2 regions of the Clostridium kluyveri DSM 555 genome follow, and region 2 is predicted to be linked to the other one. Evidence: predicted binding sites of a transcription regulator. Region 2 holds the regulator's gene; the other holds the start of a gene.
The links. The regulator Rex, encoded in region 2, represses fermentation and respiration genes when NADH is low (regulators of the CRP and FNR family bind a similar motif). The targets are predictions, from matches to a motif close to ATTGTTAANNNNTTAACAAT.
Positions count from the first base shown of each region.

Region 1 (11,808 bases), 660 kb from region 2:
AATAAGTACATATTAAAAATTAGATTACTGTTTTTAAACATATTTTATCATAATATAGAAAATTTCAAAAGCTTATTACATACTTTTACTAAGGTATGTAATAAATTTATAATACTATTTAATCCTTTACAGCTAATATAATACACAGCTTTTGTCAGCATACAACTTTAATTATATACCCTAAAAATATAATCTAAAAGCTTGATTTTTCTCTAAATTGTTTATTTTTCTTTAATCTAAGTAAATTAATGCTATATTTTGCAGTAATTACTCATTAAATCTGTATATTTAAAATTTTATATGATAATAAATATTTAATGACACGTAAAAATAAAGAAAGCATTAAATCAATACTTTCTTTATTTTCTCTCTTAAATATTTAAAATATGTTTAAATTATCTTTCAACTACTACAGCGGTTCCTTGTCCTCCACCTATGCAAAGTGTTGCAAGACCTTTCTTTGCATCTCTCTTTTGCATTTCGTGAAGTAGTGTAACAAGTATTCTTGCACCAGAGCAGCCAACTGGATGTCCAAGAGCTATTGCTCCTCCATTTACATTTACTTTGCTCATATCAAATTCTAAATCTCTTGCTACTGCTATACTTTGAGCTGCAAATGCTTCATTTGCTTCTATTAAATCAAAGTCCTTTATTGTTAAATTAGTTTTCGCAAGCACTTTTTTTGTTGCATAATATGGTCCATATCCCATGATAGCTGGATCTAATCCTGCGCTTGCAAAATCAACATATTTTGCCATTGGTTTAACTCCAAGTTCCTTTGCTTTATCTGCACTCATTAAGATTAATGCTGCTGATGAATCATTTATTCCTGAAGAATTACCTGCTGTAACTGTTCCTGTTCCATCTCTCTTAAATGCAGGTTTCAATTTTGCTAATGTTTCTATAGTTGTACCAAATCTTGGATCTTCATCAGTATCAAAAACTACCTCTTTCTTTTTCATTTTTACAGTTACTGGAACTATTTCATCTTTGAACTTTCCTGCTTTTATAGCTGCTTCTGCCTTCTGTTGGGATGCTAATGCAAATTTATCTTGATCTTCTCTTGTTATTCCCCATTTTTCTGCTATATTTTCAGCTGTGATTCCCATGTGATAGTTGTTGAATGAATCTATAAGTCCATCATGTAACATAGCATCATATATTTTTGCTTCTCCCATTCTATATCCAAATCTAGCTTTTGGAATTAAATATGGAGATGCAGACATGTTTTCTGATCCACCAACTACAATTGTATCAGCATCTCCGTTGCTGATAAGACTAGCTGCTAAACTTACTGTTCTAAGTCCTGAACCACAAAGCTTATTCACTGTGAAAGCTGGTACTTCTACTGGAAGACCTGCATATACAGCTGATTGTCTTGCTAAACTTTGTCCAACACCTGCTTGTATTACATTTCCAAATATAACTTCATCTACTTGTTCTGGTTTGATACCTGCTCTTTTTACTGCTTCTTTTATAACTATAGCTCCTAAATCTACAGCAGAAACATCTTTTAAAGTTCCCCCAAAACTTCCTATCGCTGTTCTTACAGCACTTACAATAACTACTTCTCTCATAACAAATCCTCCTATAATTTATTTTTTATGATATTTTACATTCAGATTATTGTAAAATTACAATTATGTTAAATTTCATAATTTTAACTAATTATCATTACAATTTTTACAAAAATGTCGCATTTATCTTAAGAAAACTTTTACAAATCCTGAAATCTCCCATACGAATTTCACAATTATCTAAACCTATTTAAAATATTGATTATTTCAAATAAGCAATTTAATTCACACAATTATATTATACTAGTTAATTGATATTTAATCAATATTTCTTGTTAAAAAAAACACAAAGTCATATAAACAGAAGTATATATGAATATTTCCGTTTATATTTGACTTATTCATTTATATTTTGATATTTTAACTGTAAATGCCATAATATACGATATTTTATAAAATAATAGAGATTTTATATTACTTATATTAACTTTTATGAATATTATTACACTTATCTGCACAGCCTATTTTATTAAAAAAGCATTCTAACTAGATGACGTTCTTTATAGAGGTATCAATCACATTTTCATGGATTTTGACTATTAGACTTGGGAGGAATTGTGTACGATACCCCCTTTGGATGAAATATATTTCCGTATTTCCTTTATGCCGTACACCTTATCTCCCAAAATTTTGAATCCATTGTTTATCTGACATTTCATATCGTTTTCATGCCATAATATCAATCTCCAGTTTTTTTCTTAATTCTGCCAAGAATCTGGTTTTTATCAAATTTTAAGTTTTCAGACATGCTCTAGTTAAAAACAAAATTAAAATTATTATGTAAATAAAACTTACTCTAATAAAAAAACAAAGCAAGTAATCATTACGATACTTACTTTGTTCTTTATTTTAGACTACAAATATAATCCATTATATAAAATTATCTTTCAACTATTAGTGCAGTTCCCATTCCTCCCCCTATACATAATGTTGCAAGTCCCTTTTTCGCATCTCTTCTCTGCATTTCATAAAGTAATGTAACGAGTATTCTTGCACCAGAGCAGCCAACTGGATGTCCAAGAGCTATTGCTCCTCCATTTACATTTACTTTGCTCATATCAAATTCTAAATCTTTTGCTACTGCTAAACTTTGTGAAGCGAATGCTTCATTTGCTTCTATTAAGTCTAAATCTGCAATTGACAAGTTAGCTTTTTCAAGTGCCAACTTTGTTGCATAGAAAGGTCCGTATCCCATTATGGTTGGGTCTAATCCTTTACTTCCATAGGAAACAATCTTTGCAAGAGGCTTAATTCCAAGTTCTTTTGCCTTATCTGCACTCATTACAACTAAAGCTGCTGCTGCATCATTTATTCCCGAAGCATTACCTGCTGTAACTGTTCCATCTTTTTTGAATGATGGTTTCAATTTTGCTAATGCTTCTATAGTTGTCCCAAATCTAGGGAATTCATCAGTATCAAAAATTATTTCTTTCTTTTTCTGCTTAACGGTTACTGGAACTATTTCATCTTTAAATTTTCCTGCCTTTATGGCTGCTTCTGCCTTCTGTTGGGATGCTAATGCAAATTCATCCTGCATATCTCTTGTTATTCCCCATTTTTCTGCTATGTTTTCAGCTGTAATTCCCATGTGGTAATTGTTAAATGCTTCCCAAAGTCCATCTTTTATCATGGCATCAACTAATTTTCCCTCTCCCATTCTATGTCCCCATCTGGCCTTTGGAAGTAGATATGGTGCAGCGGACATGTTTTCTGTTCCACCAACTACAACAATATCATCATCTCCAATTTTTATGAGCTGAGCTGCCAAACTTACTGATCTAAGTCCTGAACCGCAAACCTTATTTAGTGTAAACGCTGGTACTTCTACAGGAATGCCTGCTTTTACAGCAGCTTGCCTCGCTGGACTTTGTCCAAGACCTGCCTGTATTACATTTCCAAATATAACTTCATCTACTTGTTCTGGTTTTATACCTGCTCTTTTTACAGCCTCTTTTATAACTATTGCCCCCAAATCTACAGCAGAAATATCTTTTAAAGTTCCACCAAAACTCCCTATAGCTGTTCTTACTGCACTTACAATAACTGCATCTTTCATAAAATGAACCCTCCTAAAATAAATTTATTTAAACTTAAATCTTTAGTAAAGTTATAAATCACTTAAATTTCAAGTGTTTTGAATCTTAGTGCTCATATTCTTAAATATAAACTATATTAGTTCATTAAAAAATTTTTATAAATGATGAAATTGTATGATGTTACTTCACAATTATTTAAGTTTATACCTTAAACATCATTATTCAAAATAATTTAATTAATTCGTACAATTCTAATATATTAATTATACTAATTAATTAATTTTTTATCAATATGCATTGTTAAAAAAAAAACAAAGTTTAGCAAACATATATATTTATGGACAGCTTTTACACTGTTTTTTAAGCTATTTAATCATATATAAACATATTGACTTAAAATAAGCAAATATGCTTTATTTTAAAACATTTCAAACTAAAAAATCAAATAAATTTACATTTAAGTGTTTGATTCCCAAAAATAAACATAGAAAAATATAGCTTGAATAAAGCGTTAATTAATTATTTGAAATCAAAAAAATAGTAGAAGGATCCCATTTCAATAAAGATAGATTTTTTGCCATTAATTCTATTGACGAACATCCACGATCAAAATATAACAATAGAATTTGTATTCGTCAGTATCTTTTCTTATAGTATTAACATTTTTCTTTGCTAGCTCACTTTCACTTGTTTTAATAGAATCTATTTGCAAATATAAAAAGAAATGATTAAATACAACAAAAATAAAAGACTGCCGACAAATTTTGCCGACAGTCTAAATCATCTATTTTACATGTTTAAAGTAACATTTTTTATTTATCTCTCTACTATTAAAGCAGTTCCCATTCCACCGCCTATACATAATGTTGCAAGACCTTTTTTTGCATCTCTTCTCTGCATTTCATGAAGTAATGTAACAAGTATTCTTGCTCCTGATGCTCCAACTGGATGTCCAAGAGCTATTGCTCCTCCATTTACATTTACTTTGCTCATATCAAATTCTAAATCTTTTGCTACTGCCAAACTCTGTGAAGCGAATGCTTCATTTGCTTCTATTAAGTCTAAATCTGCAACTGACAAGTTAGCTTTTTCAAGTGCTGCTTTTGTTGCATGGAAAGGACCATATCCCATTATTGTCGGATCTAATCCTGCACTTCCATAGGAAACAATCTTTGCAAGTGGTTTAATTCCAAGTTCTTTTGCCTTATCTGCACTCATCACAACTAAAGCTGCTGCTGCATCATTTATTCCTGAAGCATTACCTGCTGTAACTGTTCCATCTTTTTTGAATGCTGGTCTCAATTTTGCCAGTGTTTCAACAGTTGTTCCTGGTTTTATATACTCATCAGTATCAAAAACTACTTCTTTCTTTTTTATCTTAACAGTTACTGGAACTATTTCATCTTTGAATTTACCTGCTTTTTGAGCTGCTTCTGCTTTTTGCTGGGACGCTGCTGAAAATTCATCCTGCTCTTCTCTTGTTAAACCCCATTTTTCTGCTATGTTTTCAGCTGTAATTCCCATGTGATAATTGTTGAATGCCTCCCAAAGTCCGTCTTTTATCATAGCATCAACTATTTTTCCTTCTCCCATTCTATGTCCCCATCTAGCTTTTGGGAGTACATATGGAGCAGCAGACATGTTTTCCATTCCACCAACTACGACAATATCAGCATCTCCAGCTTTTATAACCTGAGCTGCCAAACTTACTGATCTAAGTCCTGAACCACAAACCTTATTTAATGTGAATGCTGGAACTTCTACAGGAATACCTGCTTTTACAGCTGCCTGTCTCGCTGGACTCTGACCAAGACCTGCCTGTATTACGTTTCCAAATATAACTTCATCTATTTGTTCTGGCTTAACATTTGCTCTTTTTACTGCTTCTTTTATAACTACAGCTCCTAATTCCACTGCTGGAACATCTTTCAAAGTTCCACCGAAACTTCCTATAGCTGTTCTCACTGCACTTACAATAACTACTTCTCTCATAGTAAATCCTCCTAAAAGTTTATTTTATTTTTAACCAAAATTTAACCTATCCGATGTTTAATATCCTGATGACAAGCTAATTATACTAAGTAATCATAACGTTGTCAATGTTGTTGTTAAAAAAAACACAAAGGTTTTTTACACTTCTATAATTAACTTACTAGCCTAAAAACATAGTATACTCAAATAAACTCTTCATATTCCCCTTTTTCTATATTAAAGTACTGCAAGATAGCTGCAGCTATTCTCCCTGATGCCTTGCCATCCCCATAAGGATTTACGGCTCTACTCATCACATCATATTTACTGGAATCTGATATAAGTTCACTTGCCAATCTTACTATATCTTCTTTGTTTATTCCAACTAATTTTACTGTACCCGCTTTTATCGCTTCTGGTCTTTCAGTTACATTCCTAAGCACCAATACAGGTTTTCCAAGATGTGGAGCTTCTTCTTGAAGTCCCCCTGAATCAGTCATAACCATATAACATCTATCCATCAAATTATGAGTTTCTTTAGTATCTAAAGGATTTAAGAGATGAACTCTATTAATATTTCCAAGTATTTTATATACTATATCTTTCACTTTAGGATTTAAATGTACAAGGTATATTACTTCTACTTCTTTATTTTCTTCTACTATTTTTTTTAATGCATTACAAATATTTTCAATGCCTTCTCCCCAATTTTCCCTCCTATGAGCAGTTACCATTATTACTTTACTTTTATGATAATCTATATCATTTAATTCATTATTATTAAACACATAGTCTTTATCCACAGTAAATTTCATTGAATCTATTACTGTATTGCCGGTAACAAATATTTCATTCATAGGTACTCCTTCCCTAAGGAGGTTCTCTCTGGAGCCAGATGTTGGTGCAAAATGAAGATCGGCTATAGCTCCCGTAAGTTTTCTATTCATTTCCTCTGGGAAAGGAAAATATTTATCATAAGTTCTAAGACCTGCTTCCACATGACCTACTCTTATCTTTTTATAAAAAGCTGCTAGTGCTCCTGCAAATGTAGTAGTAGTATCTCCATGAACAAGCACTAAGTCTGGATTTTCTCTATCAAATACTTCTTCAAGTCCTTGAAGTACCCTGCTGGTTATACCTGTCAATGTTTGATTGCTTTTCATTATATTTAAATCAAAGTCAGGTATAATATTAAAAAGTTTTAGAACTTGATCCAGCATTTCTCTATGTTGCGCTGTAACACATATCTTATTTTCTATATTACGTCTTTTTTCAAACTCTTTAATTAACGGAGCCATTTTTATTGCTTCAGGCCTTGTTCCAAAGATTGTGATAATTTTAAGTTTATTCATATTAAAACCTCCATTTTTAGGTATCTAACGCAACTGAAAAATGAAAGATACCTTAATCTCTATGTTCAAAAAACCCCGCCCTCCAAGCTATAAAAACTAAAACCATCATAATTATCGCCAGAAGAAAATAAGATAGTTGTGCATTTATCTCCATAGCTATTATAGAAAAACTGCCTAGCACTGCACTTATAGCATACATTGTTCCAACAGCTTGTTTCTGACTAAATCCCATGTCAAGAAGTCTATGGTGAAGATGTCCTCTATCAGCTTGCATAATAGGTTTACCATTTATCTTTCTTCTTATCACAGCAAAAAGAGTATCGTATATTGGTATTCCAAGTGCAAGAATAGGAACTGCTATAGAAAATGCTGCAGCAGATTTTATAGCTCCTTCAATGGATATAGATGCAAGTAAAAATCCAAGTAGTTGTGCTCCTGTATCTCCCATAAATATAGAAGCAGGATTAAAATTATAGGGTAAAAATCCAAGTATAGACCCACACAGTATAATGGCAAGCACTGCAGCTTCATATCTATTATTTAATAATGCTATAATCAAAATAGTCAAAGAAGATATCAACCCAATACCTGATGCCAAACCATCTAAACCATCTATCAAATTTAAGGCATTGGTAATACCCACTACCCAAATTATAGTTAATGGGATAGACATTACTCCCACATTGGTAAATTGATACAAGCTGCTAAAAGGATTAGTAATTAACACTATTTTTACTCCATAAATAATTAAAATTATAGAAGCTGCAACTTGAAATATTAATTTATATCTGGGCTTTATATCAAATTTATCATCTAAGAATCCGCCTATTACTATTATTGTAGCCCCTAATACGAGTCCCATCTCCGCCCTTGTAAGATTTCCTCTTTTAAGCACCAATGTAATTATAAAGGAAAAATATATGGATAATCCCCCCAAGAGAGGCATTGGTTTATTATGTATCCTTCTATCCCCCTCTGGCACATCTATAATCTGTAACTTTAAAGCAATCTTTTTAACAATTGGCGTAAATATAACTGAAAGCACTGTTGATACTATTGCAAATAGGTATAAACTATTCATATTAACCTTCCTTAATCATATCTTCTGTTTATCCCAAGGCTGTTATCGTTAATCCCCTATTCCTGAAAATTGGAAATTAGCGCTTTATGCCCCTTTATGATTTATCTGAACACTACCAGTGCTAAGATAAGCACTTCTACGCGCCTAGATAAGTTCTTCTAAGGTTCAGATGAAGATAAGTATTTCTGTATTTCTCTATGGCAAACTCCACCTAAACCCAAGGATCACTTGATTTTTAAGATTCAGAAGAATAAAAGTATTTATTATAATCAATTTCATATGAATCTAAAAATATTTCATCCAGATATTATATTATTTTACTCTTTTTATACATATTAATTCAATTTCAGGTACTTTTTTAAACCAATTAATTTCTGGTATATAATCTTCACAATATATAACCCTTTTAACTCCACAGTTAATTATTAATTTTTGGCATTCCGGACAAGGCATATGGGTTACATATAGTGTAGAGTTTTCCCTATCATCTGGTGATACTTCAAGCAAACAATTCACTTCTGCATGAATGGTTCTTATACAATGATTATCTTTCATATAACATCCTGCTTCATCACAATGTTCTAATCCCCTAGGACTACCATTATATCCCGTACCTTTTATTCTTCTATTCTTTACAAGAACTGCCCCTACATGCAATCTAGGGCACGTACTTCTCTCTGCAACTTGAAAAGCAATATCTATAAAATAATTATCCCAATCTTTCCTCATAGTTAGCAATTGTCTCCTTAATATATACTAATACATTATATATTATAAACTATTAGATAATGTTTTGGAACAATTCCTTTCCTGTTATAGGTCATATATTAAAATTTTGCTACTTTAAAAATGAATTATCATAAAATACTTTAAGAAAAGCCCATTAAGTTATAAATTGGGCTTTTCTTACTAAAAATTAAAATAATTTTTACTTTGTTCCATATAACCTATCACCAGCATCTCCAAGGCCTGGAACTATATATCCATTTTTATTTAACTCTTTATCTATGGCTGCCGTATAAATATCAACATCTGGATGTGCTTCTGTAACTGATTTTATACCGTCTTCTGCGGCTATCAAACACATGAGCCTTATATTCTTAGCACCTTTTTGTTTTAACATAGTTATAGCATCTATAGCTGAACCTCCTGTAGCAAGCATAGGATCTGTAACAATCACTTCTCTTTCCCCTATGTCTTGGGGTAATTTACAAAAATATTCCACAGGCTTTAATGTAGTTTCATCCCTATAGAGTCCTATATGCCCTACTTTTGCTGCAGGTATAAGTTTTAGCATTCCTCCCACCATTCCGAGACCTGCCCTTAATATAGGCACTACTGCCACCTTTTTCCCTGAAAGCATCTTACAAGTTGTATTACATATAGGGGTTTCTATTTCTACTTCTTCTGTTTGAAGATTTCTAGTTACCTCATAAGCCATAAGCATAGCTACTTCTTCTACAAGTTCTCTAAAATCTTTAGAACCTGTTCGCTTATCTCTTATCAAAGCTAATTTATGTAATATAAGTGGATGTGTTATTTGTGTTACTTTACTCATTAAATATATCCTCCAATTCCATTAAGGTATTCCTTAATAATTTGCAGTAAATAATTATAACTAATCAGTCGTATATTATCTGCTGTATTTTTTCTCTATTTCTCCTATTTTATCTATTCTTTTCTGATGTCTACCTCCTTGAAACTCAGTAAATAAAAAATTATCTACTATATCAAGGGCAAGTCCTACACCTACTACTCTTTGACCTATAGCTAGTATGTTAGCATTATTATGCTCTCTACAGGCGTGGGCACTGAAAGTGTCCCCACAAAGTGCAGCTCTCACTCCTGGTATCTTATTTGCAGCTATACTTATTCCTATGCCGGTCCCACACACCAATATTCCAAAATCATAATTTTTACTTACAACCTGCTCTCCAACTTTTAATGCATAATCTGGATAATCACAGGATTCTTCTGAGAAAGTCCCAAAATCTTCAAGCTCTAAGCCTTTATTTTTTAAATGTTCTATTATTTCTTTCTTCAAAGGGAAACCCGCATGGTCACTACCTAAAGCAATTTTCATAAAAAATACCTCCAAAAATATATAATATATTATTTAAAATTATATTGCAAATAATTTAATAAAAACATAACCTCGCAAAAAAAGAAGATAACAACATCTAATTAATGCTCATATCTTCCTTTAATTTCTTTATTAGCAATGAAATACTATTTTCCAGTTCAGCATAGACAATTCTATATTTATATATATCCTGTCCAAAAGGATCTTTTATATCTCCCTTTAATGAAACAAATTCATTTAAAGTATATATTTTATTTTTGAAATCCGTAAAATTTTGTATTAATATATCTCTCATATAAGCAGTCATAGTCAAAATAATTTTTGAATCTTTTATCATGGAATTACTCAACTGCAGGGCTTTCCTACTGCTTATATCTACATCAATATTTTCTTTTAAAACTACTACTGAATTTTTAGAAGCAATACTATTTGGTACTACTGACAATCCTGCAGAAATAGCTTTTATGTCTTTTATATCAGATTTAGAATTAAATATAGCTTCTGCCATACAGCTCCTACAAGTATTCCCAGTGCAGACAAATAATATATTTTCCATCTGCTGACCTCCTCTAAAAAATTATACTTTTATAATATCAAAACCAGCAGATTTATTCAATCTGTTCATTATTGCTAATCCTATGCCTTTTTCCTCAAAAGCCTCCGATATTATAATATCAACTTTACTATCATCAAAACTCCTAAGTGTTTCAAATAAATTTTTAGACACACTTAACATATTATGCCTACTTCCCACAGATATTACTAATGCATTTTTATAAAATTCTCTTGTCTCGTCTGTAGCAATTATTCCTACAGCTTTATTTTCACTTATATAATTCTCTACCATTTCATTAATTTTTGCAATAGTTTTATTTAAATTTCCTTTAACTATTTTTACCGGAGCATTAGGGGCATAATGCCTATACTTCATTCCTGGAGACTTAGGCCTATTATTTCCCTCAGCTTTTTTCATTATAGCCGGATCAATATAAACTTCTTTTTCTATTTCCCTCAACATCTCAAGAGTTATACCGCCAGGCCTTAATATACAACTAGGACTTACAGTACAATCTATAACTGTAGATTCTACTCCAACATCACACATGCTTCCTCCTAATATAAGATCTACTTTACCATTTAAATCTTCTATACACCTGTCTACATCCGTAGGACTTGGTTTCCCTGATACATTTGCAGAAGGTGCTGCAATGGGAACCTTTGCCGCTTTTATAAGTTCTCTGGCTATAACATTAGATGGCATCCTAATTCCCACACTATCAAGAGATGCACTTGTAATATCTGGAACAATAGATGATTTGGGAAGAATTACAGTCATAGGACCAGGCCAAAAATTCTGTATAAACTTAAGAGCCACAGGTGATATATCTATAGCCAACGGTTTCATATCTTCTATTTCAGCTATATGTACAATTAAGGGATTGTCCTGAGGCCTACCTTTAGCTTTAAATATTTTCTCTACCGCTTCAGGATCAAGCGCATTTGCCCCAAGCCCATATACAGTTTCAGTAGGGAAAGCCACTAATCCTCCATTTCTTATTATTTCTCCTGCTTCTTTAATAATTTCTATATCTAAATTACCTTCATCTAAAATTTTTACTTTTGTATTCATAAAACAATATCCCTTCTTTAAATTAAAACAAATTTTTAATATGCTCTTTTATTACATTTTATAGATTTATAATATCTG
Region 1 is NC_009706.1:3,734,129-3,745,936, forward strand. Features, by position in the region: gene CKL_RS17985 (acetyl-CoA C-acetyltransferase) at 396-1,577, opposite strand; gene CKL_RS17990 (acetyl-CoA C-acetyltransferase) at 2,458-3,633, opposite strand; gene CKL_RS17995 (acetyl-CoA C-acetyltransferase) at 4,430-5,605, opposite strand; gene wecB (non-hydrolyzing UDP-N-acetylglucosamine 2-epimerase) at 5,788-6,936, opposite strand; gene CKL_RS18005 (MraY family glycosyltransferase) at 6,989-8,017, opposite strand; gene CKL_RS18010 (deoxycytidylate deaminase) at 8,330-8,746, opposite strand; gene upp (uracil phosphoribosyltransferase) at 8,946-9,575, opposite strand; gene rpiB (ribose 5-phosphate isomerase B) at 9,651-10,100, opposite strand; gene CKL_RS18025 (low molecular weight protein arginine phosphatase) at 10,198-10,656, opposite strand; gene CKL_RS18030 (L-threonylcarbamoyladenylate synthase) at 10,678-11,730, opposite strand; gene CKL_RS18035 (ZIP family metal transporter) at 11,797-11,808, opposite strand, start outside.
Region 1: the regulator Rex is predicted to act here: its motif matches at 3,910-3,929, upstream of CKL_RS17990 (acetyl-CoA C-acetyltransferase).

Region 2 (11,808 bases):
TGAATTGCCCTGGAAGACAGGACTTAGCTACTCTTGGCGCCTCTATATCCATTGAATATATCTTAGGTGCAAGAGCTTGTTTGTCTACAATTTTATACATTCCATTCACCCCATCTGAAAAAACTAATAACTATTATAAAACGTTTAACTTTAAGACTTAAATCTAATTTCAAACATAAGCCCTTTATTATATTATATCATACTACCAAAATAATTTCACTACTATAAAAAACTATATAATTAAAAAAAGATTTTAGACTAATCATTAATTAGCCCAAAATTCTTTTTAATTATTATAATTTAAATATTACTTAAAATACATTTAAATCTATCTAAATCACATAATTTTAATAAGCGAAGAATCCTTTTCCTGATTTTCTTCCAAGCCATCCTGCTCTTACATATTTTCTAAGTAATGTATGAGCTCTATATTTTGAATCTCCAGTTTCACTATAAAGTACATCCATAACTGCAAGAACTACATCAAGTCCAATAAGATCTCCTAATGCTAAAGGACCCATTGGGTGATTAGCGCCTAATTTCATAGCTGTATCGATATCTTCTGCTGAAGCTATTCCTTCTGCCAAAATTCCTACTGCTTCATTGATCATTGGTACTAATATCTTGTTTACAACAAATCCTGGAGCTTCTGCAACTTCTACAGGAGTTTTTCCTATTTTAATGGAAGCTTCTTTTATAATATCAAAAGTTTCTTGTGAAGTATTCATACCTCTTATGATTTCAACTAATTTCATAACATTTGCTGGATTAAAGAAATGCATTCCTATGAATTTATCTGGTCTCTTTGTAGCTGTTGCTACTTCAGTTATAGATAATGAAGAAGTATTAGTAGCAAAAATTGTTTCAGGCTTGCATATTTCTTCTAATTTTCCAAAATAGTCTTTCTTTATATTCATATCCTCTGATGCTGCTTCTATTATAAGATCACAATCAGCCAATTTTTCAAGTTCAGTTGTTGTACTTACTCTTCCAACTATTTTATCAGCATCTTCCTGGGAAATTTTCCCCTTTGATACTTTTTTATCATAAGCTTTCTTTACTGCTGCTAGACCTTTTCCAATACTACCTTCAGTTCTTCCACGGATAATTACATCTATACCTGCTTCTGCAAAAGCCTGCACAATTCCACGAGACATAGTTCCACTACCTAAAACCGCTACACTTTTAATACTCATATATGTCACTCCTCCTTAAAAATTTAATATGATTGAATTTTAGTAATAAATTAAAATTAGTATGCTTAAAATAAAAGCATTTATTCATATAGTTTCCTCCACTGCAATACTATATTGATACTGCAGGGGAGGTTTCTAACACATAGAAATACTATTTATAGATTATAAATATTTATAAAATCAATTAAAGATTTAAAGCTTTAACTTGTTCTACAAATTCTGGAACAACCTTATATAAATCTCCTACAATTGCAAGATCCGCTACTTGCATCATTGGAGCGTTTTCATCTTTATTGATAGCTACGATAAATCCACTATCCTGCATACCAGCTAAATGTTGTATTTGACCTGATATTCCGCATGCAATATAAAGACCTGGTCTTACTGTTTTACCAGTTTGTCCAACCTGATAGCTCTTATCTATCCAGCCAGCATCTATAGTTGCACGGGATCCACCTATAGTTCCACCTAATAAATCTGCTAATTCTTTAAGAACTTTGAATCCATCTGGACCACCAAGTCCTCTTCCACCTGATACAATTACATCTGCTTCTGAAATATCTATTGTATCGCCAGCAGATTTAACTACTTCAAGCACTTCAATTCTGATGTCATCTTTTGCAACATTTGCAGCTATTTTTTCTATTTTTCCAGTTCTTGAAGCATCTCTTGGAAGCGCATTAAAAACTCCTGGTCTTACTGTTGACATTTGAGGTCTTGTTTTTTCGCAAGCTATAGTTGCCATTAAGTTTCCACCAAATGCAGGTCTTGTCATCATCAAATTTTTTGTTGCCTCATCTATATCAAGTCCTGTACAGTCTGCTGTAAGACCTGTAAAAACTCTACCTGCAACTCTTGGTCCTAAGTCTCTTCCGATAAATGTAGCTCCTATAAGTAATATTTCTGGTTTTCTTTCTTTTATAAGTTCATCTATTACTTTAGTGTATCCATCTGTAGTATAATGTTTTAAAAGAGGACTATCTGCGTATAAAACATTGTCTGCTCCATATGCAACTAATTCTTTTGCCAAATCATCTACTTCACTACCAAGTAATACAGCAGTTAATTCTACTCCTAAAGTGTCTGCCAATTCTCTTCCTTTTCCAACTAATTGAAGTGCTACTTTTTGTAGTTCTCCATCCCTTTGTTCAGCAAATACCCATACGCCTTTGTATTCTGCTAAGTTCATTCTAAACCCCTCCTATATATTAAATGACATGTTTTTCTCTTAATTTTGAAATTGAATATGCTACTGCTTCTTTTATTGGTTTATTAACGATTTCTCCTGCTCCTTTTGCTTCTTTTGTATGTGATCTCTTAACTTTTGTGCAGGAACCATTAAGACCAAGTTTATTTTTATCTACATCTAAGTCGTCAGCACTCCATATTTTAACTTCTTTCTTGAAAACTTCAAATATGTTCTTCATGTTCATATATCTTGGTTGATTTAACTCTTTTATAGCAGTTAACATGCATGGAGTTTTAATTTTTGCTACTTCATATCCATCTTCCCAAGCTCTTTGAACTGTTAAAGTATCTCCATCTACATCAACTTTTTCTACATATGTTATCTGAGGTATTCCTAATTTTTCTGCTATTTGAGGTCCAACCTGTGCAGTATCTCCATCTATAGCTTGTCTTCCTGCAAATATTAAATCATATTCTAAATTTTTAAGTGCTCCTGCTAATGCATAGGAAGTAGCTTGAGTATCTGCTCCTGCAAAAGCTCTGTCTGAAACTAATATTGCTTCATCAGCTCCCATAGCTAGAGCTTCTCTAAGTGCATCCACTGCCTGTGGAGGCCCCATGCTTACTACTGTAACTGTACCCCCTACTTTTTCTTTTAAAGCAATTGATTCTTCAAGTGCATTTTTATCATCTGGGTTTATTATTGATGGAACGCCTTCTCTTATTAATGTTCCTGTTTTTGGATCTATTTTAACTTCAGTTGTATCTGGTACTTGCTTTAAGCAAACTACTATTTTCATTATGAACTCCTCCTATTTATTTAAATAAATTTGCTGAAATAACCATCTTTTGTACTTGTGAAGTTCCTTCATATATTTCAGTTATCTTAGCATCTCTCATCATTCTTTCTACTGGATAATCCTTAGTGAATCCATATCCACCAAAGATTTGAACAACTTTAGTAGTTGTTTCCATAGCTACAGTAGCCGCAGCTAATTTAGCTCTTGCAGCTTCCACTGAATATGGAAGACCCATTTGTTTATTTACTGCTGCTTTATAAACAAGTTGTTTAACAGCTTCTATTTTAGTATCTAATTCTGCAACCATCCATGCTAATCCCTGGAATTTGTAAAGAGCTTTTCCAAATTGTTTTCTTTCTTTCATATAATTAAGTGCTTCAGCTAATGCGCCTTCTGCTAAACCTAACGCTTGTGCTGCTATACCAATTCTTCCTCCATCAAGAGTATGCATTGCTACAGTAAATCCTTTTCCTTCTTTTCCTAACATATTTTCTTTTGGAACTATGCAATTCTCAAATATAAGTTCTGTAGTTGAGGAAGCTCTAATTCCCAACTTATCTTCAGATTTTCCTATGGAGAAACCAGGGAAATCTTTTTCAACTATAAATGCTGTTATTCCTCTTGTACCCTTGCTTCTGTCTGTCATTGCAAATATTACAAAAGTATCTGCATATGCACCATTTGTAATAAATATTTTTTGTCCATTTAATACATAATGATCCCCTTCTAAAACAGCTGTTGTCTGCTGTCCAGCAGCATCAGTACCTGCATTAGGTTCAGTTAAACCAAATGCTCCAAGTTTTTCTCCCTTTGCAAGAGGAACTAAGTATTTTTGTTTCTGTTCTTCTGTACCCCAATCATAAATAGGTGCTGCACAAAGTGAAGTATGTGCTGACAATATAGTTGATGATGAAGTACAACTCTTTGCAAGTCCTTCTACTGCTATTATATAGGATAAATAATCTGTACCTGAGCCGCCGTATTCAACTGGAAAAGGCATACCCATCATTCCGTATTTAGCAAATTTTTCTACTGTCTCAAGAGGAAACCTTTCTGTTTCATCTATTTCAGCAGCTATAGGTTTAACTTCATTTTCAGTAAATTCACTTACCATTTGTTCTACAAATTTTTGCTCGTTTGTTAATGTAAAATCCATTTATTTTACCTCCTAAATAGTTTTCATACTAAATATAGCACATATCTTTTATTTATTATTTCTTGTAAACCTTTATTTGTAAACCTTTAATCAAAATAAAGATCACAATTTAAACGTGAGTTATTAATTTATAATCTTAAATTAAGTTATTTATCTGATTTATAATAATATTAAATTACTTATTTTTAAAAGCCTTGTCTCTTTTTTCTACAAATGCTGTCATTCCTTCTACTCTATCTTCTGTAGCAAAACATTCCCCAAATACTTCTGCTTCATAAGCTACACCTGTATCTATATCACACTGAAGTCCTTGATTTATAGCAGCCTTACACATTCTAACAGCTATAGGTGCATTAACAATAATAGCATCTACTAAAGCTTTAGCTTCTTCCAATAATTTATCTGGCTCAACTACTTTATTTACCAAACCTATTCTTAATGCCTCTTCAGCATTAATTACTTTTCCGGTATATATAAGTTCCTTAGCCATACCAACGCCTATTGCTCTTGCAAGTCTTTGAGTACCTCCAAACCCTGGAGTAATTCCAAGACCAACCTCTGGTTGACCAAACTTAGCCTTTGATGAAGCTATTCTTATATCGCAAGACAATGACAATTCACAGCCACCACCCAGTGCAAATCCATTTATAGCTGCTATAACTGGTTTTTCTAAATTTTCTAATTTTCTAAATATTTTATTGCCAAGAACTGAAAACTTTCTTCCCTCAACTGCAGTAAGATCTTTCATCTCAGCTATATCTGCTCCTGCTACAAAAGCTTTACCTGACCCAGTAATTATCACAGCATATACGTTATCATCTTCAGCAATGTCGTTTATTGCGGCATCTATCTCTTTTAAAGTTGCTGCATTTAATGCATTTAATGCCTTAGGTCTATTCAACGTTATTGAAGCCACATTTCCATCCTTTTCAAGAATGATATTTTTAAATTCCATATTACTCCTCCCTCCTAAACCTTTTAAAAGTAACATTAACAAAGTATTGTTAATAATATCACAAATACACTTAAAAATAATTGAAGTTTTCACTTCATTTATTATTATATACCTTAACCTTATATATTTCAATATAAATTAATATAAAATATTAAATAAATTTTATTTAATATTTCATTTTAGCATTTACGATAAAAATATATAACTTTAAGGATCATTCTATATCATTCAGGAGACAACTCAAGGTCAATAAACTGTCACTTAAATGAACATTTTCTACTTTTACATCCTCTGGTACAATAAGATCCACCGGAGCAAAATTCCATATACCTTTTACTCCATTTTTAACCAAAATATTACAAACCTTTTGACCATTATTACTAGGAACACATATTATACCTATATCTATAACATTTTCTCTTAGGTAATCACCCAAATAATCTATATCCCTTATTTCAATATCTCTAATACTGATACCTATGAGCTTTGGATTTATATCAAATATAGCTCTTAATTCAAAACCTAATTTTTCAAAACCGATGTAATTAGATATAGCTTGCCCTATATTCCCTGCGCCTATTATAACTGTTCTATATACTTTCGTAAGTCCAAGTATATTGCACATTTGGCTGTATAATTCACTTACATTATACCCATATCCTTGTTGACCAAAATCTCCAAAGCAATTTAAATCCTGTCTTATTTGTGAAGCTGTAAATCCTATTTTTTCGCTTAACTCCTTTGAAGATATCCTATCTACATCATTTCTCATTAAGTTGCCTAAATATCTATGATATTTAGGCAGTCTCTTTATAACAGACATTGATATATCTTTTTTCTTATCCATACCGCACCTCATATCCATAACTATATGTTTTAATTATATACTAAAATTTATATATCAAAATAAATTATACTATAAGTTCATAATTCAATTTTATTCCTATATAGTATTATCTCAATTATAACATATGTTAATCTCCTATTTTTTATTATTTTATATTTTTTATTAAGGTTTTTCAATCTTTATAATATTTATATTACATCTATTATATCAATGATTTCTATTATATCAATAAATACTCTCTATATTTTAAATAAAATCTATAAAAAAATCATTTTACATAGTAAAATATTAAATTGAGGAAGGTGTTATTGCTATGATTATTTTAAGCTGTAAAAATATTCATAAGAGTTATGGAATAGATGTCATATTAGAAAATATAACTTTCAATATAAACGAAGAAGATCGTGTAGCACTAATAGGTCCAAATGGAGCTGGAAAGTCTACCCTGTTTGAAATTTTAACTAATAATATAGCTCCAGATAGTGGAGATATGTTTATAGATAAGACTAAAACAATAGGCTATTTGACCCAGCATTTATCACTTGATTCTTCAAATACCATATACGATGAAATGCTCACCGTATTTCAAGCCATAACTGACTTAGAGAATAAATTAAATAAATTAGAAACTTTAATGAATGAGCCCTACGATTCCAAAGATGAAGACTATAGAAACAAATTGATTAACGATTATACTACCTATTCAGAACTTTATAAAAATAGAGGAGGATACACCTATAAAGCAGAAATAAATAAAATTTTAACAGGACTAGGTTTTTCCATGAATGAATTTCATGATCCTATAAGCATAATAAGTGGAGGTAAGAAGACAAGAGTTGCCCTTTGTAAATTGCTTTTAACAAAACCGGATATACTTTTACTAGATGAGCCTACTAATCACTTGGATTTAGAAGCTATAGAATGGCTTGAAGACTATTTAAAATCTTATAAAGGAACCATAATTATAATATCCCATGACAGATATTTTTTAGATACTATAACACAGTCAACTATGGAGCTTATAAATGGTCATATAAATTTTTACAATGGAAATTATACTAACTCTTTGAAGCTTAAAAAAAAGAACTACGAGACTCAATTAAAAGCGTATAACATACAACAGATGGAAATAAAAAAGCAGGAAGAAATTATAGAAAAATACAGATCCTTTAATAGAGAAAAAAGCATAAGAGCAGCAGAAAGCCGTCAAAAAATGTTGGATAAAATGGATAGGCTGCCTCCTCCAGATAAAGATATAAAAATTAAAAATATAATATTTAAAACTGAGATAAATAGCGGTAATGATGTACTCTATGTGGAAAACTTAAGTAAAGGATTTAATGAGAAATTATTATTCCAGAACGTAAATTTCCAAGTAAAAAAAGGGGATAAAACAGCAATTGTAGGTAAAAATGGCTGTGGTAAAACCACTCTCTTTAAAATAATCATGGGACAAATAGAATCCAATACAGGGATTTGTAAATTAGGTAAAAATATCATAATAGGGTATTATGATCAGGAACAATCTGATTTAGATCCTGAAAAAACTATAATAGACGAAGTATGGGATAAGTTCCCAAAACTTACTACTACCGAAATTAGAAATGCACTAGCCAGTTTTCTATTTACAGGGGAGGATGTATTTAAAAAAATTTCTTCCATAAGTGGTGGAGAAAAATGCAGAATAAATCTATTAAAACTAATGCTGTCTAAATCTAATTTTTTGCTTCTGGATGAGCCTACAAATCATTTAGATATAGCTTCTCGGGAAGCTTTAGAGGAAGCTTTACTGGATTATGATGGTACTATACTTGTAATATCTCATGACAGATATTTTTTGAATAAATCAATAAACAGAATATATGAATTAAGCCAAAGTGAAATAAAAGAATATGTAGGTAATTATACCTACTATACAGAAAAGAAAAAAAATCCTTTGAGATTTCAAGAGGAGATAAGTATTTCAAAGACTAAAACTCAAACACGGCATGATAAAAAGAGAAAAAAAGATTATGAAAAAAATCAACGAAAAAAAAATCTTCTCATAAAAACTACTGAAGACCAAATATCAAAGTTAGAAGATTATATATTAGAGCTACAACAGAAACTATGTCTAGAGGAAGTTTATTCAGATCCCAATAAAAGTAGTGAAATACACTCAGAAATTTTAATTACACAAAATAAACTAGATGATTTATATAATACATGGGAAGAAATGTTTTAAGATACAGATATGGAGGGCGTTAGAATATGCACTAATTTCCTCCATGATTTCTATTATATTTTTTCACCGCAGTATGGACAAAATACAAAAGAATTACTTCCATTTTTTAATTTTCCTCCACAATAAGGACAAAACAAAATTACTTTTTTTAATATAGCTACTACATTATTATGTTCAATTTTATTATTTTCTTTATGGTCAATTCTATTATCTTCGGAATCAGCATCCTTTACCTGATACTTTAATATAGCTTTATTTATCAGCATAGAAAGTTCTTTTTCCTCTATAGGTGTATTTATAACCTCATCTACGCCTTTTCCTTTAAAATCTTTTAAATTTATTCTATCACAGGAAGAAAGGATACAGACAATATTATGATTTTTGATTTTTATTTTCTCTATAAGTTTATCTCCAGTAATCTCCTTCATCACAAAATTTACTATAACAACTTCTGGATTAAATTTATTAACTTTTGAAAAGACACCATACTCATTAGAAATTTCCACTTCATAGCCCATATTTATTAGTTTATCTTTCATAATAATACTTTCAAGTTTACAATCGTTTACTAATAATATTTTCCTCATGGTTTCACCCACCACCATATCCTTTATATACTCTATATATTAAATCATAAGCTGCTATTTTTCAACTAAATTTTAGCATTAATCATACCATAAAAATTATATTATACTCATTTATACAATGGATAATACAGTTCATATACTTCGAATTGAAAAATATTCTGACCTATTATCTATATTTTTTAATTTTTTCTCCCATAGTAACTCCCTGTGGTTTATAATCTATTTTCACTACAGATACCACTCTGGATGCACCCCATTTTATACATATTTCCTGTGCAGCTTCTACTATTTTTAAAAGCTCACTTAACTCACCTTCCATAGGCCCCACTTCATACTTCACTCCACAAGAATCTATATATTCTATAACCTTATCCACCACTTTGTATAAATTTATCTCTTCAACTACAGGCAAAACCTGTATACTAACATTTGCTAATGCCATAATGTCCCTCCTAGTTATTTAAAAATACTTTATAATAATATCAAGTGATTCAAAGGTTCAGGTGGAGTTTGCTATAGAGAAATGCTTATCTCCATCTGAACCTTTAAAAAACTTATAAAGGCGCACAGCAGTGCTTATTCCTTTAAAGAAGGTAGAAGTATTAGCTAATTCCCGCCTTCGGATAAAAGTCTAATCCACAGTATAAATAAAATTATTACACTGTGGAATTTAACCACTAAATTAATTGTATATTTTATAATAATTTATTCAAATAGATTTACTAAATTTTCAAATATGTCTTTATTCTCTCTTATGGTATCTTCATTTCCCATGACACATATATTATCTTTACTCATAATATGATAAATCAGATCTGCAAAAGCAACTATATCTTCTTCTTTAGTATTTAATATTTCTTCCCTTTCCCTTTGTAAATCCTCATAGGTTATATGCTTTATATTATATTCCGCAGCACGTTCTCCTTTCATAGACGGTGATAATGGAAAATCCAGATCTGATATAGTTCCTATTATATATTTAGTCATTTGTCTACTATCTGCCTTGAAATTTTTAAAATATTCTGCTGCATTATTATAAACTTCAATAGTACGTTTTAAATTAGGATCTCTATAGGAGGTAAAAAAAGCATTGCCATTTTTTTGGAAAGAAGCAAAACTCCCATAAGCCCCTCCCTGAACTCTTATTTGATTCCATAAATATTCATAATTGGCTATAGCTTTTAAGACCAAGAGTTTTCCGGTATAAGGATAGCCAAGTTCCATATAATTATAAGCTTTAGCTACATATTGAACTTTTGAAGAAGTCATAAGACCTTCATTTTTAGCTCCTAAATCAAATTTATATTTTACCTTAGTTACTTCTTCATCTTTTAATTCAGAAAGTAACTCATTTATCTTATTTTTAAAAATACCATAATCTTTTTCCTCACAAGTTAAGTTTATAATTAGATTTCTCTTATTAAATATTTCATTAGAAACTTCTTTTAATTTTCTTATTATATCCTCTACCTTATCTTGAAAATTCTTTTCCAACTGGCATATAAAATTATAAAACTCCAGTCCACCTAATATATCTTCATATCTACTCATAGGTGAAAAATAGGAACAAACATGGTTTGCAACCACTATATGTCCTCTTTGAAACATAGTCATTTCCATCCTGGATTTAGTCTCTTGAATTATTTCTTTTAATCTCTTTTTTTCATCAAATTTAGTATAATTTATTATATCTTTCAATAGTAAAATTAATTTTTCCAGATTATTAACCAAAACTTTGGACTTAACTATAAATTTAGGATAAAATTCTTTATTGCTCTTATTTTCTCCAAATATCTGTGGTGAATAACTTATACCTCCTGTATATATATTTATTTCTTTCGTCAAATCCTCATAATCATAATTTTTTGTGCTGACCTTTCCAAGTACTGTACTTAAAAGGGATAAATATGGTATTAGATCTTCTTTTACTCCTTGAGTATCAAAATATAGATTTACATAATATATGCCATTGGTGAATGTAGGATAAAACAATATTTTTATATCATTTTCTTCTCTCTCTCTGAGTTCCAATTTTTTAGGCTCTGGCTCTATATCTGATATGGACAAAAGAGGTATTTTCATCAAGTCCTCTTTACTATCCTTTATATTTTGTCTTTCTTTCAATTTTAAGGTATCTTTAATTATACTATCTATATCATTATCTGAAATACTTTCCTTAAAATCCTTCAACTTCTTCTTTAATTCTGCTTCTCTATTCTCTGCCAGTCCCTTTTCAGGTTTAACTATCAGCATAGAACTGTGATTATTTTTCAAAATATATTTATCTATAAGATTTTCAAAATAATTATCATCTACCTGTGATTTTATCTTATTCAATACTGATTCATAGGAAAGATGCGTCCAAGGTTCTCCACCATACAACCAACTATCCATGCACTTCATTCCATATATTAATCCTTTAGGGTACCCTTTGTAATCCGCCTCCCTGAGCTGAAATTCCTTTATATTTATGGAAGACTCTATAAGTTTTCTATCCATACCTTTATTCACAATATTCTTTAAAGTTTTTTCCACCAATTCTTTAAAATCATTCTTTTTATCTTCATTAGAATTTTTAACTACTATACTAAACATAGGCTGAAGCATACTGGCCTCAAATATTCCAAATACATCTTTTCCTATATTGGCATCAATTAAAGCTTTTTTTAGAGGAGAAGAAGGAGTTTCTAAAAGTAAATGTTCAAGTATATCAAAAGCCAGATATAATTCATTATCTATAACTTTTCCCACTGAATAATTCATGCTCAGGAAAGTTTTACCCTCTTCTTTTTCACCACTTGAAATGGGATATTTTATTGTAAATTCCCTTTGGGAATCAAAAGAAAGCTGTTCTA
Region 2 is NC_009706.1:426,656-438,463, reverse strand. Features, by position in the region: gene CKL_RS02270 (sulfide/dihydroorotate dehydrogenase-like FAD/NAD-binding protein) at 1-100, opposite strand, end outside; gene CKL_RS02265 (3-hydroxybutyryl-CoA dehydrogenase) at 348-1,157, opposite strand; gene CKL_RS02260 (electron transfer flavoprotein subunit alpha/FixB family protein) at 1,381-2,385, opposite strand; gene CKL_RS02255 (electron transfer flavoprotein subunit beta/FixA family protein) at 2,405-3,184, opposite strand; gene CKL_RS02250 (acyl-CoA dehydrogenase) at 3,201-4,340, opposite strand; gene CKL_RS02245 (short-chain-enoyl-CoA hydratase) at 4,516-5,295, opposite strand; gene CKL_RS02240 (redox-sensing transcriptional repressor Rex) at 5,510-6,142, opposite strand; gene CKL_RS02235 (ABC-F family ATP-binding cassette domain-containing protein) at 6,456-8,366, shown strand; gene CKL_RS02230 (response regulator) at 8,420-8,953, opposite strand; gene CKL_RS02225 (thiamine-binding protein) at 9,120-9,395, opposite strand; gene CKL_RS02220 (insulinase family protein) at 9,659-11,808, opposite strand, start outside.